2 linked regions of the Longispora fulva genome follow. The protein of the gene in region 1 binds, or shares a complex with, the protein of each later gene. Links are inferred from orthologs where the notes say so. Each region holds a gene or a part of one and is shown on either strand. Other genes may lie near its edges. The genes, in order: secA and secY.

The links.
Region 2: the proteins of secA (region 1) and secY are in contact, whole or in part, in a crystal structure (PDB 3DIN), measured with the Thermotoga maritima proteins. The link is inferred for Longispora fulva from one-to-one orthologs. Residues at the interface, in WP_004082002.1 of Thermotoga maritima: Glu261, Ala262, Arg263, Lys300, Ala301, Arg302, Thr303, Ile304, Ile305, Leu323, Tyr324, Asp325, Pro326, Val329, Ser330, Tyr333, Ile336, Lys340, Phe345, Val349, Glu363, Phe364, Tyr374, Ser375, Gly376, Gly377, Glu393, Ile395, Thr482, Ser483; in WP_004081795.1 of Thermotoga maritima: Glu108, Gly109, Glu110, Glu111, Ala236, Glu237, Arg238, Arg239, Ile240, Thr241, Ile242, Gln243, Tyr244, Ala245, Arg246, Arg247, Val248, Thr249, Gly250, Arg251, Arg252, Val253, Tyr254, Gly256, Ala257, Ser258, Thr259, Tyr260, Leu261, Pro262.

Annotation. Positions count from the first base shown.
Region 1 is NZ_JADOUF010000001.1:7,077,609-7,086,192, reverse strand. Bases 3,435-6,847 are described here. They hold secA (preprotein translocase subunit SecA), read right to left. Parts: upstream 6,488-6,847; coding sequence 3,635-6,487; downstream 3,435-3,634. Other genes in these bases: IW245_RS32610 (GNAT family N-acetyltransferase), read left to right, coding at 6,616-6,847; IW245_RS32620 (Rv3235 family protein), read left to right, coding at 3,435-3,553. Outside these bases: pruA (L-glutamate gamma-semialdehyde dehydrogenase), read right to left, coding at 1-295; IW245_RS32635 (hypothetical protein), read left to right, coding at 466-1,446; IW245_RS32630 (DUF6912 family protein), read right to left, coding at 1,642-2,139; IW245_RS32625 (helix-turn-helix transcriptional regulator), read left to right, coding at 2,208-2,438; more of IW245_RS32620, read left to right, coding at 3,128-3,434; more of IW245_RS32610, read left to right, coding at 6,848-7,716; IW245_RS32605 (GNAT family N-acetyltransferase), read right to left, coding at 7,867-8,584. UniProt on the Escherichia coli protein: Required for protein export, interacts with the SecYEG preprotein conducting channel.
Region 2 is NZ_JADOUF010000001.1:6,772,356-6,780,451, forward strand. The notes cover bases 3,252-6,176. They hold secY (preprotein translocase subunit SecY), read left to right. Parts: upstream 3,252-4,010; coding sequence 4,011-5,342; downstream 5,343-6,176. Other genes in these bases: rpmD (50S ribosomal protein L30), read left to right, coding at 3,252-3,301; rplO (50S ribosomal protein L15), read left to right, coding at 3,304-3,747; IW245_RS31090 (adenylate kinase), read left to right, coding at 5,380-6,033; map (type I methionyl aminopeptidase), read left to right, coding at 6,065-6,176. Outside these bases: rplX (50S ribosomal protein L24), read left to right, coding at 1-273; rplE (50S ribosomal protein L5), read left to right, coding at 273-836; IW245_RS31050 (type Z 30S ribosomal protein S14), read left to right, coding at 836-1,021; rpsH (30S ribosomal protein S8), read left to right, coding at 1,101-1,508; rplF (50S ribosomal protein L6), read left to right, coding at 1,520-2,062; rplR (50S ribosomal protein L18), read left to right, coding at 2,059-2,454; rpsE (30S ribosomal protein S5), read left to right, coding at 2,479-3,117; more of rpmD, read left to right, coding at 3,119-3,251; more of map, read left to right, coding at 6,177-6,886; IW245_RS31100 (DUF1707 SHOCT-like domain-containing protein), read right to left, coding at 7,213-7,722; IW245_RS31105 (class I SAM-dependent methyltransferase), read left to right, coding at 7,863-8,096. UniProt on the Escherichia coli protein: The central subunit of the protein translocation channel SecYEG. Consists of two halves formed by TMs 1-5 and 6-10.

The sequences.
Region 1 (8,584 bases):
GCAGCGCCCGCCACATCGGCGCGGCGTCCTTGGCGGCTTGCACGGCGGCCCGCGCGTCGGCGGTGGTCGCGTTGGCTGTGACACCGAGCACATGCGCGTGCTTGTGCGGCTGGACGACGGGCAGCTCCTCGCCGCCGGCCATCCGCTGCTCGCCGCCGATCGTGGAGGTGAGCTGGATCTGCTCGCCGGCCAGCTCGGCGAGCCTGGTCTGCAGGCTGGCCCGCTCGGGGCTCCCCGGGGCGTACGAGCGCACCGGCTCGTTGCGCGCGTCCGGAACGGTGAAGAGGGCGTCCATCGCTACTCCTGATAGCTCGACTTCGCTGGCGGGCGGAGCAATCATCCCACGTCTCGGCAGGTCGTCGTCACCTGACGGACACCACACTCGTTTGCCCGGTAGGGCATGCCCTACCGCCCGCCACGTACCCTCGGATGCTGTCACCCCCGCGTCGATGGAGTGAGCCCCTGATGACCGACTCTCCTCCCGCCCCACTCAAGCCCAGCAGCGCCGCCATCCTGGTCGGAATCGGCTTCGCCTGGCTGTTCGCCCTGCTCTGGGTGCTTCGTGTCACTCTCACCGAGAGCGGTGGAGCCGACTCGGGGCTGATCAGCGCCGCACAGAACCTGTTCCCCCTGGTCACGGCGATTCTCGCCGCCGGGGCCTCCGCCGGCATGCTGGCCGTCGCCACCCTGCGATTCGCGTCCACCGGGCTGCGGCGGCTCGCGGCGGGTGCCGGTGCCGGCCTGCTCTTCGGGGTACTCGCCGGCGGCCTCGCCCTCGCCATGATCCGCGACACCCGCAGCTCGGCCGTCATCGCGGTGTGCTCGGCCGCGGCGGCGCTCGTCGGCGGGCTGTTCGCCGCCATCAACCCGATCCGGGTGGTCGCGGCCGGCGTCGCTGGCACGTACGCCGCGTTCCTGACCAAGGTGATCCTGAGCATCTTCCTGCAGAAGTTCACCCAGGAGGCCGGCCCGGAGAAGAGCTTCTTCACGTCGCACTGGATGCTGCTCATCTTCGGGGTGGTGTCGGGCATCGTGGCCGGGGTGGTCTCGTTCCGGTACCTGCGCCGGGGTCCCGCCCAGCACTGGGCCGGCTACCTCCCCGCCGGTGCGGTCGCCGGCGCGCTCGCGATCCTGTCCGAGGGCTTCGCCTGGCTGACCGTGCCGCGCCTCGTCGCCCCGGTCACCGACGCCACGTTCACCGAGGCGCTGCTGGCCACCGACATCGGGCCTCGGGTGAACTCCGGGATCGCGCTGCTGTTCGCCGGGGCGGTCACGGCCACGATCCTGGTCGGCCGGACGATGCGGCCCGCGACCGAGGAATCGGCGGAAGCACCCGCGCGCGCGGTGTTCCCCGCCGACGCCGACCAGCCGGAGCCGGTGTCGGTGTTCGGGACGCCACTGCCCAAAGCGGACGCAGCCGGCGGCCGGGAGCAGCGGAGCGAATAACCCGAAAGATCAGACGGTTACGGCGACACCTGACCCGGTCTCCAGCGGCGGCTCCCGGCTGGCGGTCCTCGGCCGGCCGCGCGGCTGGCACCGGAGGCCCGGGGACTCCGCCCGCCCGGGGCGCCGCCGGGCACGCTGGGCAGGGCCGGTGGAACCCGGGTCGGGCCCCACCGTAATCAATTAATGGTTGTGGGTCTATGAGCCGGTGAGGAGCTGGTCGAGCTCCGAGGCGTCGTACCACGCGAGGTCGTGGTCCTCCGCGCCGTCCACCGTGAACTGGGCGTCCTCGTCGCCACCGAGCGCCTCCAGCACCACGTCGACCGCCGCAGCGACGTCCCGCTCGGCGTCCGCGTCGTCCACGTGCAGCGACACGACGGCCTTGAGGCTCACCGGGGAACTCAGCTCGACGAGGCTCGACCCCAGCTCCTGCTCCGGCTTCACCAGCGCGTCGGACACGTCCGCGGAGATCACCACCCGGCGGCGCGGGGCTGCCGGATCGTGCCGGAGCAACTGCAACGCGGACTGGGCCGCGGCCGTGAACGCCACGAACTCCAGCTCCTCCTCGTCACCCTCCACATACCACTCGCGCAGGCCCGGCGTCACGGCGTGCGCGGCGAGCGGGCCGGGGCCCAGCTGACCCTCGGCGCGCAGGGCGGCCAACAGGGGAAGCGTGGCCGGGAGGTAGACCCGCATGTGCTGCTCCTCAACGCCATCGGTGGCAAACTAAGGAAACCGTACCCCTCGCCCCGGAGGCCCACCCCATGGAGCCACGGTTCCTGCAGCTCGCGGATGTCGCCGAGCTGCTGAACGTCTCGACCTCCCAGGTGTACCACCTGGTCCGCAGCGGTGAGCTGCGCGGCATCAAGATCGGCGGCCGGGGCCAGTGGCGGGTCGAACGCGCCGAGGTCGAGCTCTACATCGAGCGGATGTACGCCGAGACGGCCGTCTGGATCCGCGAGAACCCCCTGATCGCCGACGAAAGTGTCGGTTAGGCGATCCAGCCTGGCGTGCGCCCACCGAAGCCCAGTAGAACGTGCCAAACGCAAACGGGGGTAAACGTAGGCTTCGGGAGGCTCGCATGTATGTCACGATCGGCCCGGTCCCACCCTACGAGCCGCCGTACGAGGAGGATGCGTGCTGCGCCGGGTCCTGTTGCGGTGGGCGGTGTCTCGATGATCCGGGGTTGACCCGGGGGGAGGCCGCCCGGATGGCGGTGCGGGATGCGGCTGCGGGTGGGGGCGCTGTTCCACCCTGGACAGGTGGTGCCGGGGTTGCGTGGGGTGCCGTTCCTGGCGGGGGCGGTGGCACGGCTCCGCCCTGGACAGGTGGTGCCGGAACTGCGCGGGACGCCACTCCGGGCGGGAGCGCAGCTGCCCGCCGAACAGTTGGCCACGACGTGGCTCCGTCCGGGACGCCCGGTGCCGAGGCGGTGGCAGGAGCATCCGGCCCCGGGTCCCGGACCGTCGGCACATGGGCGGCATCCCGGCGCCCGAGGACCTCCCCGCCGCCAGGCGCGACCCCGCCCGGCACCGAACCGACCGCCCGCCGGAGCACCTCAGGACCCTCAGGCCCCACCAGCCCCACCAGCCCCACCGGCATTACCGGCCCCATAGGAGCCGTCGGCCCGAGGGGCGGAGCAAGTCCGAGGGGAACAGCCAGCCCGAAGGGGACAGCCGGCCCCATGGGCACAGCCGGCCGCGCCGGCACCGGACCATCAGGGCCCGCCGGGGTGCGCCCCGCCCGGACCGCGCTCAGGGCACCGGACGGCTGGGCCGGCCGGGCTGCCGGGGTCTTCCTCCGGCTCTACCTCGAGGCCCTCACCGGGCATCGGCCCGTCCAGGCGCTGCGCGCGGTCTGCGCCCCCGACGCGCACCGGCAGCTGGTCCTCGACATCGAGCAGCAGCGGGGCGCTCCGGGAACGGTCCGGATCGCGTCCCTGCGGGTGTCCTCGCCGGCCCCGGCCGTGATCGAGGCGGTGGTGATGCTGCACCGGTCGACGAGGATCTGGGCGATGACCCTGCGACTGGAACGACCGGCGGACGCGTGGCTGTGCACCCACCTCCAGTCGCTGCGCCCGGGTGGCCCACCGTCGCCGGACACCCACTAGCGGCGGCCGGCAGATCCGACGCGGCACCCGGACAGCGTTCTGCCCCCGGCACCACAGGCACCGGGGGCAGATCAGCACAGGTCACTCGCCTTCAGCAGCCCCATGGCAACGCTTGTACTTCTTCCCCGACCCACACGGACACGGCGAGTTCCGCGAGGGCCCCCCGCCGACCTTCTGCCCGGGCGCCGGCCGCTTGGCTCCGGCAGCCATCGGGCTGGCCGGGCCGACGCCGAGCCCCAGGGCCGGGGCCTCCTCGTGGTGCACGACGCCGCCGGCGCCGGCCTCGCCGTCGATGGTGGGGGCCGAGTAGTGCAACTGCTGCGGCCCGCGGGCGCCGAGGCCCTTGGCGCGGATCTCGACGTGCTCGTGCTCGGCGCCGCCGCTGAAGTCCGGGAGCGGGGTGACGACGTCACCGGGCTCGACGGGGGCCGGGGCCGGCTCCTCGACCTTGACCTCGAGGTTGAACAGGTAGGAGACGGTCTCCTCCTTGACGCCCTCGAGCATCTGGTTGAACATGTCGAAGCCCTCGCGCTGGTACTCCACCAGGGGGTCGCGCTGGGCGTACGCCCGCAGGCCGACGCCCTCCTGGAGGTAGTCCATCTCGTAGAGGTGCTCGCGCCACTTGCGGTCGATGACGGCGAGGAGGACCTGACGCTCCAGCTCGCGGACCGGGGCCTCGCCGAGCTCGGTCTCCCGGTTGTCGTACGCGGTGTGCGCGTCCTCCTTGAGCCGCTCGAGCAGCCACTCGGACTCGATGCCGTCGCGGCCGTTGACCTCGTCCTCGAGCTCCTCGATCGTGACGCCGACCGGGTAGGTCTGCTTCATGACCGTCCAGAGCTGCTCGAGGTCCCAGTCCTCGGCGTAGCCGTCGGCGGTGGCACCCTGCACGTAACCGGCGATCGTGTCGTCGATCATGTGCCGGACCTGCTCGTGCAGGTCCTCGCCGTCGAGAACGCGGCGGCGCTCGGCGTAGATGACCTGGCGCTGCTTGTTGAGGACCTCGTCGTACTTGAGGACGTTCTTGCGGACCTCGGCGTTCTGGCCCTCGATCTGGGTCTGCGCGCCCTTGATCTGGCGGGACACCATCTTCGACTCGATCGGCACGTCGTCGGGGATGTTGAACCGGTCCATGACGGCCTCGACGGCACCGGAACGGAACCGGCGCATCAGCTCGTCCTGCAGGGACAGGTAGAACCGGGACTCGCCCGGGTCGCCCTGCCGGCCGGAACGGCCCCGGAGCTGGTTGTCGATCCGGCGGGACTCGTGCCGCTCGGTGCCCAGGACGTAGAGCCCGCCGGCCTCGATGACGGCCTCGTTGTCCTCGGCGCAGGACTCCTCGGCGCGCTCGAGGGCGGCCTCCCACAGCTCCGCGTACTTCTCGTTCTCCTCGTCGATGCCGGCGTTGCGCAGCTCAGACGCCGCCGTGTACTCCGGGTTGCCGCCGAGCAGGATGTCCGTGCCACGGCCGGCCATGTTCGTGGCGACCGTGACGCCGCCCTTGCGCCCGGCCTGGGCGACGATCTCGGCCTCCCGCGCGTGGTACTTCGCGTTGAGGACCGCATGCGGGATGCCCCGCTTCTTCAGCAGGCTGGAGATCAGCTCGGAGTTCTCCACCGAGACGGTGCCGACGAGGACCGGCTGGCCGAGGTTGTGCCGCTCGACGATGTCCTCGACGACGGCCTCGAACTTGGCGATCTCCGTCTTGTAGATGACGTCGGCGCGGTCCACGCGGATCATCGGCCGGTGGGTCGGGATGGACACGACGCCGACGCTGTAGACCTTGTTGAACTCGGCGGCCTCCGTCTGCGCCGTACCGGTCATGCCGCCCAGCTTCTCGTACAGCCGGAAGTAGTTCTGCAGGGTGATCGTCGCGAGGGTCTGGTTCTCCTGCTTGATCTCCACGCCCTCTTTGGCCTCGATGGCCTGGTGCATGCCCTCGTTGTACCGCCGGCCGTGCAGGATGCGGCCCGTGAACTCGTCGACGATCAGGACCTCACCGTCGGAGACGATGTAGTCCTTGTCCTTCTTGTAGAGCTCCTTGGCCTTGATCGCGTTGTTCAGGTAGCCGACGAGCGGGGTGTTGGCCGACTCGTAGAGGTTGTCGACGCCGAGGACGTCCTCGACCCGCGCGATGCCCGACTCGGAGATGGAGACGGTGCGCTTGGACTCGTCGACCTCGTAGTGGCCCTCTTCGCCCTTGGTCATCCGACCGACGACGCGGGCGAACTCCTCATACCACCGGGCGGACTGCTCGGCCGGGCCCGAGATGATCAGCGGGGTCCTGGCCTCGTCGATCAGGATCGAGTCGACCTCGTCGACCACGGCGAAGAAGTGGCCCCGCTGGACCATCTCCTCCTTCGACCACGCCATGTTGTCGCGCAGGTAGTCGAAGCCGAACTCGTTGTTCGTGCCGTAGGTGATGTCGCACTCGTAGGCGGCCTTGTGGTCGGCGGACGACTGGTTCGGCAGGATGGCGCCGACGGTCAGGCCGAGGAAGTTGTGCACCCGGCCCATCCACTCGGCGTCGCGCTGGGCGAGGTAGTCGTTGACCGTGACCACGTGCACGCCCTTGCCGGCCAGCGCGTTGAGGTAGACCGGCAGCAGACACGTCTGCGTCTTGCCCTCACCGGTCTTCATCTCGGCGATGTTGCCGAAGTGCAGGGCGGCGCCGCCCATGATCTGGACGTCGTAGTGCCGCTTGCCGAGGACCCGCTTGGTCGCCTCGCGGACGACGGCGAACGCCTCCGGGAGCAGGTCGTCGAGAGTCTCGCCCTCGTCGAGCCGCTCCTTGAAGAGGGTGGTCTGCTCGCGCAGCTCCTCGTCACTGAGGTCAACGTAGTTGTCCTCGATCGAGCTCACGGCGTCGGCGATGGCCTTCAGCCTGCGCACCATGCGGCCTTCGCCGGCGCGGAGAAGCTTTTCAAAAATCGACACGGGTCAGCACTCCCTGGGAGGTATTCGCTTGACCATCGTAGGCGGCAATCCCCCCAGTGACGACCCCACCCTGGTGTTCCGAAAAATCCTGTTCGCTCACAGCGGAGCCGGGCACGCATGATCTGAGGGTGGAATTCAGGACCGATGCATTTGTACTCCGCGCGTGGCGCGGCTCCGACGCCCCCCAGGTCTACGCGGCCTGCCAGGACCAGGCGATCCAGCGGTGGACCCGGGTGCCCGTCCCGTACCTCATGGAGCACGCCGTCGGGTTCGTCACCGGCGCGTCGGAAGGGCAGTTCGGGATCTTCGACCACGACGGCGAACTGCTCGGCTCCATCGGGGTGGTCGACCACGACGCCGACGCCCGGGTCGCCGAGATCGGCTACTGGGTCGCCCCGGGCGGCCGGGGCCGGGGCGTGACCACCGAGGCGCTCAAGCTCGTCTGCCGGTGGGTCTTCGACACGCTGCGGGTGCAGCGGCTGCTGTGGCGGGCCAAGGCCGGCAACCTGCCGTCCCGGCTCGTGGCCGAGCGCGCCGGGTTCGTGATGGAGGGGCTGCAACGCGAGGCGCTGATCGACAGGGCCGGCGAGCCGGTCGACGGCATGATCGGCGCGCTGCTCCCGGCCGACCTCGACCGGTACGGCCGGCTCGGCTTCCCGACCGTGGACAGCCGGCGGACCAGGGTGTTCAGCGCCCCGCAGCCGGTGCTCCCCGCCGGTGACGTCCTGCTCCGGCCCGTGGAGTCCGGCGATGTCGACGCGCTGGTGGCGGCGTGCACCGATCCGGAGATCACCCGGTGGTTGCCGTTGCCGAGCCCGTACACCCGGCGGAACGCCGAGCGCTTCGTGGCCTTCACGGCTGAACAGTGGCTGCGCGCGGACGGGGCCTACTTCGCGATCAGTGACCCGGACGGCGGCTGGGTGGGGAACATGGACCTGCGGATCGACCGCGGCGACCCCACGATGGCCGACGTCGGCTTCATGGTCTCGCCGGGGGCCTGGGGCAGGGGGCACGCCACCGCCGCCCTGCGGGCCATCACCCGCTGGGGCTTCGAGGAGCTGGGGCTGGCCAGGATCGAGTGGCGGGCCCTCGTCGGCAACGACGGGTCCCGCCGGGTCGCCGAGAAGGCCGGGTTCGCGGTCGAGGGCGTGCAGCGCGGCCGACTCGTGCACCGGGGCGCCCGGGTCGACACGTGGGTCGGCGCGAAACTGGCCACGGACCCGCGCTGAAAAACAAGATCAATATTTGATGACGGGTTCAGCGCTGGCGGGAGTCGCCCGGCTGTCCAGCTGGTGGGGACGCCCGTGGTGAGGACGCCGGGTCGCTGGACGGTGCCGGGGCAGGTGTCGCCGTGATCAGAAAATGGTTTTGGGGATCTGTCAGGCGGGCAGGCGGGCCCAGAGGACGTCGTCGATCCGGGTGCCGTCCGGGCCGGGCAGGCGGGAACGGGTGTAGCCCTCGCGAACGAAGCCGGCCTTCTCCAGGACGCGCTGGGAGCCGGCGTTCTCCGGGGCCGTGCCCGCGATCAGGCGCATGACGCCGACCTGCGTGAACGCCCAGTCAGCGATCAGGTTCGCGGCGCGGGTCGTGTAGCCCTTGCCGCGGAAGGCCGGCAGCGCCGCATACCCGATCATGGCCTGCTGGGTGGGGGGCTCGTGGTAGAAAAGACCGATCTCGCCGACGAACGCGCCCGTCGCCGCCTCCCGGATGGTCAGATCCACGTTGATGCCGGTCAGCCACGTACCGGGCGCGAGCCGGCAGCGTTCCTCGACCTCCGCGCGGCTCAGCTCGACCGGAGGCACGTTGCTGGCCACGACCTCCGGGAGGTTGCGCAGCGCGAACATCTCCCCGGCGTCCGCCGGCCCGACCGGGGTCAGCGTCACAACCCCGTCGGTCAGGGCGCCGCCCGGCAGGTCCGGGATGAGCCGGCGGGTCGGCCCCGGCGGATCCGAGGGCAACCGCGACCAGACCAGCATGTCGTGCCGGCCGCCACCCCGGCTCTGCTCGGCCGCGCGGCGCAGCCCCTCGCTCCGGAAGCCGGCGGCCAGGGCCACCCGCTGGCTGATCACGTTCTCGGGATGGGTGGTGAGCTCGAGC
Region 2 (8,096 bases), 300 kb from region 1 along the record:
AAGGACAAGGGCGCCAAGGGCAAGGTCATCGCGGCCTACCCGACGCTCGACAAGGTCCTCGTCGAGGGTGTCAACCGGGTCAAGAAGCACACCAGCATCCGCACCACCCAGCGTGGCGCGAAGACCGGTGGCATCATCACCCAGGAGGCCCCGATCCACGTGAGCAACGTGGCCGTGGTCGACAGCGACGGCAAGCCGACCCGCGTCGGGGCTCGCATCGACGAGTCCGGCGCGAAGGTTCGCGTCGCGCGCAGCAACGGTAAGGACCTGTGATGACGACGGTTGAGAAGGTGGCCCCGCGCCTCAAGACGCGGTACCGCGACGAGGTCAAGGGCGAGCTGCAGAAGCAGTTCGAGTACAAGAACTCGATGCTGGTTCCCGGCCTGGTCAAGATCGTCGTGAACATGGGTGTCGGTGAGGCTGCTCGCGACGCCAAGCTGATCGACGGCGCTGTCCGTGACCTGACCACGATCACAGGCCAGAAGCCGCTGATCCGCAAGGCGACCAAGTCGATCGCGCAGTTCAAGCTCCGCGAGGGCATGCCGATCGGCGCCAAGGTCACCCTGCGGGGCGACCGGATGTGGGAGTTCCTGGACCGGCTGCTGTCGATCTCGCTGCCCCGCATCCGCGACTTCCGCGGCCTGGACGGGCGCAAGCTCGACGGTAACGGGAACTACACGTTCGGCCTGACCGAGCAGTCGACGTTCCACGAGATCGACCAGGACAAGATCGACCGCGTCCGCGGTATGGACATCACCGTGGTCACGACCGCGAAGACCGACGACGAGGGCCGGGCGCTGCTGAAGCTCCTGGGCTTCCCGTTCAAGGAGAACTGATGGCTAAGAAGGCGCTGATTCTCAAGGCGGCCGCGAAGCCGAAGTTCGCGGTCCGTGCGTACACCCGCTGCCAGCGTTGCGGTCGCCCGAAGGCTGTGTACCGCAAGTTCGGCCTCTGCCGGATCTGCATCCGGGAGATGGCCCACCGCGGCGAGCTCCCCGGCGTGACCAAGGCCTCCTGGTAACCGAACTACTTAGCCACCGCGCTTCGCCGTAGGCCCTAGCAGTACCGGGAACCGCGGCGAGAAAGGCTGATTTAAACCGATGACGATGACCGACCCGATCGCAGACATGCTCACGCGTCTGCGCAACGCCAATCAGGCGTACCACGACCAGGTGAAGATGCCCTACTCGAAGATCAAGGCGAACATCGCCGAGGTACTCAAGGCCGAGGGCTACATCACCGGCTGGACCGTCGAGGAGCCCGCTGAGGGCGCCGTTGGCAGGACTCTCCACGTGGAGCTCAAGTTCGGCCAGAACCGGGAGCGGAGCCTCGCCGGCATCCGCCGCGTGTCCAAGCCCGGTCTCCGGGTGTACGCCAAGTCCCCCGAGCTTCCTCGGGTGCTCGGCGGCCTGGGCGTTGCGATCATCTCGACGTCACAGGGGCTGCTCACCGACCGGCAGGCCCGCAAGCGAGGGGTAGGCGGGGAAGTCCTCGCCTACGTCTGGTAAGGGGCAGATACATGTCGCGTATTGGGCGTAAGCCGATTGATGTCCCCTCCGGGGTGGACATCACCATTGACGGCCAGACCGTCAAGGTGAAGGGCCCCAAGGGGTCGCTGGAGCACACCCTCGCCGAGCCGATCACGGCTGAGCGCGAGGAGAACGGCCAGATCGCTGTTATCCGGCCGAACGACGAGCGCAAGGCCAAGGAGCTGCACGGGCTGTCCCGTACGCTCGTGGCCAACATGATCGTCGGCGTGACCTCCGGCTACAAGAAGGTTCTGGAGATCCAGGGCACCGGTTACCGCGTGACCGCCAAGGGCTCGGACCTGGAGTTCGCTCTGGGCTTCTCCCACCCGGTCGTCGTTCCCGCCCCGGCGGGTATCACCTTCGCTGTCGAGAAGCCGACCATCTTCTCGATCGAGGGTATCGACAAGCAGCAGGTGGGCGAGGTCGCCGCGAACATCCGCAAGATCCGTCCGCCGGAGCCGTACAAGGGCAAGGGTGTGCGGTACCAGGGCGAGAACGTCCGCCGCAAGGCTGGAAAGGCAGGCAAGAAGTGACCGCCACGCTGCTCAAGCGCCGCAACGGTGGGGGCATCTCCGCCAGCCGTCGGGTCGCGCGTGCGCGCCGGCACTTCCGCGTGCGCAAGAACGTCAACGGCACCGCCGAGCGTCCGCGCCTGGTGGTCACCCGTTCGCTGCGGCACATGGTCGCTCAGATCGTGGACGACACCAAGGGCATCACCCTGGCGTCGGCGTCCACGCTCGAGGCGTCCTTCCGCGGGGCCGAGGGCGACAAGCGCGCTCTCGCCACCAAGGTCGGTGCACTGGTAGCGGAGCGCGCCAAGGCCGCCGGGATCAGCGCTGTGGTCTTCGACCGCGGTGGCGACCGGTACACGGGGCGCATCGCCGCCCTGGCCGACGCGGCCCGCGAAGCCGGACTTGAGTTCTAGAAACCGTCACGAGAGGAGAGTCTGATGCCAGGAGCACAGCGCCGTGGCGGTGGGTCCGGTACCGCTGGCACGAGTAACGAGGGTGGTGGCCAGGGCAACCGTCGCGACAACCGTCGCGAGGGCGGTCGGGGCCAGGCCCAGGAGAAGACGCCGCACCTCGAGCGCGTGGTTGCTATCAACCGCGTGGCCAAGGTGGTCAAGGGTGGTCGTCGGTTCAGCTTCACCGCGCTCGTCGTGGTCGGGGATGGCGACGGCACCGTAGGTGTCGGATACGGCAAGGCCAAGGAGGTGCCCGCGGCGATCGCCAAGGGTGTCGAGGAGGCCAAGAAGCACTTCTTCAAGGTGCCGCGGATCGGTTCGACGATCCCGCACCCGGTGCTCGGTGAGGACGCGGCGGGCAAGGTCCTGCTGAAGCCCGCCAGCGCTGGTACCGGTGTTATCGCCGGTGGTCCGGTGCGCGCCGTGCTGGAGTGCGTCGGTATCCACGACGTGCTCTCCAAGAGCCAGGGTTCGTCGAACGCGATCAACATCGTGCACGCGACGGTCGCTGCTCTGAAGTCGTTGGAATCGCCGGAAGCCGTGGCCGCGCGCCGTGGTCTCCCGGTCGAGGATGTCGCACCGGCCGCCATGCTGCGGGCTCGTGCGGCGGCTGCGGGGGCATGACATGGCACGCCTGAAGGTCACCCAGCTCCGGTCCGGTATCGGCGGCAAGCAGAACCAGCGGGACACGCTGCGGACGCTTGGTCTGAAGCGGATCAACGATGAGGTGGTCAAAGAGGACCGTCCCGAGATTCGGGGCATGATCAAGACCGTGATTCACCTCGTCAAGGTCGAGGAGGTCGAGTAGCGATGACGATCAAGGTTCACCACCTGCGCCCGGCTCCCGGTGCGAAGACGGACAAGACCCGCGTTGGTCGCGGTGAGGGCTCGAAGGGCAAGACCGCCGGTCGTGGCACGAAGGGCACCAAGGCCCGTCGTTCCGTGCACCAGTGGTTCGAGGGTGGGCAGATGCCCATCCACATGCGCCTGCCGAAGCTCAAGGGTTTCAAGAACAAGTTCAAGGTGGAGTTCCAGGTCGTGAACCTGGAGCGTCTGGCTGAGCTGTTCCCGAACGGCGGCACCATCGGCGTTCTCGAGCTGGTCCAGGCCGGCGCGGTCCGCAAGGGGCAGCTCGTCAAGGTTCTCGGTTCCGGGGACCTGGGCGGCGTGAAGCTCGACATCTCGGCCAACGCGTTCAGCGCGTCGGCCAAGGAGAAGATCGAGGCTGCCGGCGGCTCGGTTACCGAGCTGTAACGAGTTGGCGATGGACCCTGTCCAGCGGCCGTCCTCCCCAGCACAATGGGGAGCGGCCTCCGGGACAGGGTCCATGCTCGTTCGGGGTGTTTTCGACTGCCCCGGATGAAATAGTCCGGCCGGCCCTCCTGACCGGAGGGGGCATGTGCTGTTAGAGTCCGGTCGCATATAGGCTTCACCCCCCCATGCGGTGGGCCCGCCGGGCCCAACACCGCTCACCGGCAATCGGCCGCCCCCCGTGGCCGCTCGCGCAGGAGGATCTGTTGCTCTCCGCATTTTTCAGTGCGTTTCGCACGCCTGACCTGCGCAAGAAGCTGTTGTTCACGCTGTTCATCGTCGCCATCTACCGGTTGGGCGCCACGATCCCCAGCCCCGGTGTGAACTACGGCAACGTCCAGCGGTGCATCGAGCGGATGAACACGGGTGACACCAACGAGGTGTTCACCCTGCTCAACCTGTTCTCCGGCGGGGCGCTCCTGCAGCTGACGGTGTTCGCGCTGGGCATCATGCCCTACATCACGGCGAGCATCATCCTCCAGCTGCTCACCGTGGTCATCCCGCGGCTCGAGCAGCTGAAGAAGGAGGGGCAGTCGGGGCAGGCCAAGATCACGCAGTACACGCGGTATCTGACGCTGGGTCTCGCGGTCCTGCAGGCCTCCGGGTTCGTGGCTCTGGCCAAGTCGGGCCAGCTCTTCCAGAACCGGTGCAGCACGGGTGACACCGAGCCGATCCCGGTCAGCACGATCATGCCGAACTGGCTCACACTGACGTGCCTGGTCATCACGATGACCGCGGGAACCGGTGTGATCATGTGGCTCGGCGAGATGGTCACGGACAAGGGCGTCGGCAACGGCATGTCCGTCCTGATCTTCACCTCGATCGCTGCGCGGCTCCCCGCTGAGGGCCTGCAGGTCTGGTCGCAGAACAAGTGGAACTTCGTCATCATCGTCGCGATCGGCCTGATCGTCATCGCGCTGGTCATCTTCATCGAGCAGGCGCAGCGCCGGGTCCCGGTGCAGTACGCGAAGCGGATGGTCGGCCGCCGGATGTACGGGGGCACGTCCACCTATATTCCGCTGAAGGTCAACCAGGCCGGCGTCATCCCGGTCATCTTCGCCTCGTCGCTGCTGTACCTGCCGACGCTCGGCCTCCAGCTGATGGACCAGAACAACCTGCCGGCGTGGGGCAAGTTCATCAACAAGTGGATCATCCCGCAGGAGAGCTGGGTGCACATCACCCTGTACTTCGCGATGATCCTGTTCTTCACCTACTTCTACGTCGCCATCACGTTCAACCCGACCGAGGTCGCGGACAACATGAAGAAGTACGGCGGCTTCATTCCGGGTATCCGCCCGGGCAAGCCGACCGCCGAGTACCTTGACTTCATCCTGAGCCGCATCACGCTGCCGGGTGCGATCTACCTCGGCATCATCGCCGTCCTGCCGAACCTGTTCATGGGTCTGGCCGGTGGCAACAAGCAGAACTTCCCGTTCGGTGGTACGGCAGTGCTGATCATCGTCGGCGTGGGCCTGGAGACGGTCAAGCAGATCGAGAGCCAGCTCATGCAGCGCAACTACGAAGGGTTCCTGAGGTAGTGGCGCGGGTTGGCAGGCGCAGTGAGGTGGTATCCGCGTGAGGCTCGTTCTGGTAGGACCACCCGGGGCCGGTAAGGGCACCCAGGCGCAGTTCATCGCGTCGCACCTCGCGGTACCGGGGATCTCCACCGGCGACATCTTCCGGGCCAACGTGACCCAGAAGACTCCGCTCGGGCTCGAGGCGAAGCGGTACATGGACGCTGGCGACCTGGTCCCGGACGAGGTCACCATCAACATGGTCCGCGACCGGCTGGCCGAGTCGGACGCCGTCGACGGGTTCCTGCTCGACGGCTTCCCTCGCACCGTGCCGCAGGCCGTAGCGCTGGACAAGCTGCTCGTCGACCTGGGCTTCACGCTGGACCTGGTGCTGGAGCTCGTCGTGGACGACGACGAGGTGATCCGTCGGCTGTCCGGCCGGCGGATGTGCCGCAGCTGCGGTCGGATCTGGCACGTCGAGTTCGAGCCGACGGTCAAACCGGGCGTGTGCGACAACTGCCAGGGCGAGCTGTTCCAGCGCGACGACGACAATCCGACGACGATCGCCAACCGGTTGCGGGAGTACGCGGAGAAGACCGCGCCACTGGTCGACTTCTACGGCGCCCAGGGCAAGCTGGTGGGCATCGACGCGACCGGACCGGTCGAGGACATCACGAACCGGGCGATCGACGCGCTCCGGTCCTACGGGGGCTGACCAGCCTCCGCCAAGTAGCGGGGATTCGAACTTGTACGGCGACGATATCCAGATCAAGTCCGTCGAGCAGTTGCACAAGATGCGGGCGGCTGGCCTGATCGTTGCGGACACGCTCGCGAAGCTGCGGGCGGCGGTGCGCCCGGGGATCTCGACCGGCGAGCTCGACGCCATGGCGGAGGAGCACATCCGGTCGGTGGGCGCGGTCCCGTCGTTCAAGGGGTACCACGGCTTCCCGGCCACGATCTGCGCCTCCGTGAACGAGCAGGTCGTGCACGGCATTCCGTCGACGAAGCAGGTCCTCCGCGAGGGGGACCTGGTGTCGATCGACTGCGGGGCGATCCTCGACGGCTGGCACGGCGACTCGGCGATCACGGTCCCGGTCGGCGAGGTCCGCCCGGAGTTGCTCACGATGATCGAGGCCGCCGAGTCGGGCATGTGGGCCGGCATCGCCGCCGCCCAGGCCGGCGCCAGGCTGTCGGACATCGGGCACGCGGTGGAGACCGGCGTCCGCAAGGTCGGCCGGTACGGCACGGTGCGCGGCTACGGCGGCCACGGCATCGGCACCGAGATGCACCAGGACCCGCACGTGCACAACTACGGCCGTCCGGGCCGCGGTCCGGTGCTCACGGCGGGCATGGCGCTGGCCATCGAGCCGATGATCACCGAGGGTTCCGCGAAGGTGGTCGAGCTGAACGACGGTTGGACCGTCGTCACCAAGGACGCCTCGATGGCGGTGCATGTGGAGCACTCGATCGCGATCTTCGACGATGGGGTGTGGGTGTTGACGGCGCATGACGGCGGGGTGGGCAAGCTCCCGGCCGAGGCGCTGAGCGCCGCCGCTACCAGCGCCTGAGCCGCTGGTCGGGGACTCTGGCCTGTCGGCCGGCGGTGGACCCGCCGGAAGGTGGTCGGACCCGGCGTGACGCCGCACCGGCCGAGGACCCTCATGGGTCCGGGTCAGCTGTTCCTCGGAACTGGTCGCCGCTCCCCCGGAAGAGTCCGCCGGCGCGCGGACGGGTCCGGACCTTCTCGCCGAGGTGCCGCCTGGCGGGGAGCAGTGGCGCGGCGTAACCAGATAATGTTCTTGAATGTCCGCTGAGGGCACCCGTGCGCCGGCCTCAGGGGGACACAGAAGGGCCCCGGGGCCCTGACGGGACTCCAGGGCACGGTCCGGGCGGATCAGTCGCGACGCTCCCGGCGGTGCTCGTCGCGGAGGGCCCGGCGCTGTTCGCGCTCGCTGCGCTCCCGCTCCTCGTGGTCACTGCCCTTGATCAGCTTGGCGACGACCGCCGCGCCCATCGGGATGATCACCCAGATCGGCCAGAAGTAGGACGGGTGGCCGCTCGAGATGCTCGTCGCGGCCCAGATCCCGGTCGTGATCATCGAGGTGCTGGCCCAGCCGGCGATCGCGTTCCTGGCGAAACCCGATTTTCTGGGTACGACCGGGGCGCCCAGCGGCACCGGCGCACCCGGCTGCGGAACGGCCAGCTGTGCCTGGGCCACCGGCACCGGTCCGGGCAGGTCCGCGGTGATCGGGGCGAGCTCCGCGTAGGTCTTCGCCGCGTAGACGGCCTGGAGGCGCTCGTCGAACTCGGAGAGGTCGAGCCGCCCCTCGTTGAGGGCGGTGCGAAGTTTCTCGGCGACCCGCTCGCGGTCCGCGTCGGCGGCGCGCAGCTCCGGCTGCTCCAACGTGTGCTCCTTCGTGACTTCCGCCGGCCGCCGGGGTCGATCCGGACGGTGGGCGCGGGAACGCGACAGGCGCCCCCACACAGGATGCACCGTGCTCGTCGGTGGCGGCAACCGTGGGGCCGCTGGCAGGATCGGGTTCCATGAGCGCACTGACGAGTAGGGACCTCAACGCCGGGCAGTATGCGGACAAGGGCAATCTCGCCGCCCGCCAGTCGGTCTGGGAGTACCGGTCGGGACCGGCGATCTTCGACGTCGCCCTCGACCTGGCGGACCTGGCCGGCGACGAGTCGGTCCTGGAGGTCGGGTGCGGGAACGGCCGCTACCTCCAGACCCTCGGCGAGCGCGGCCACCGGGGCCGGGTGCTCGGCCTGGAC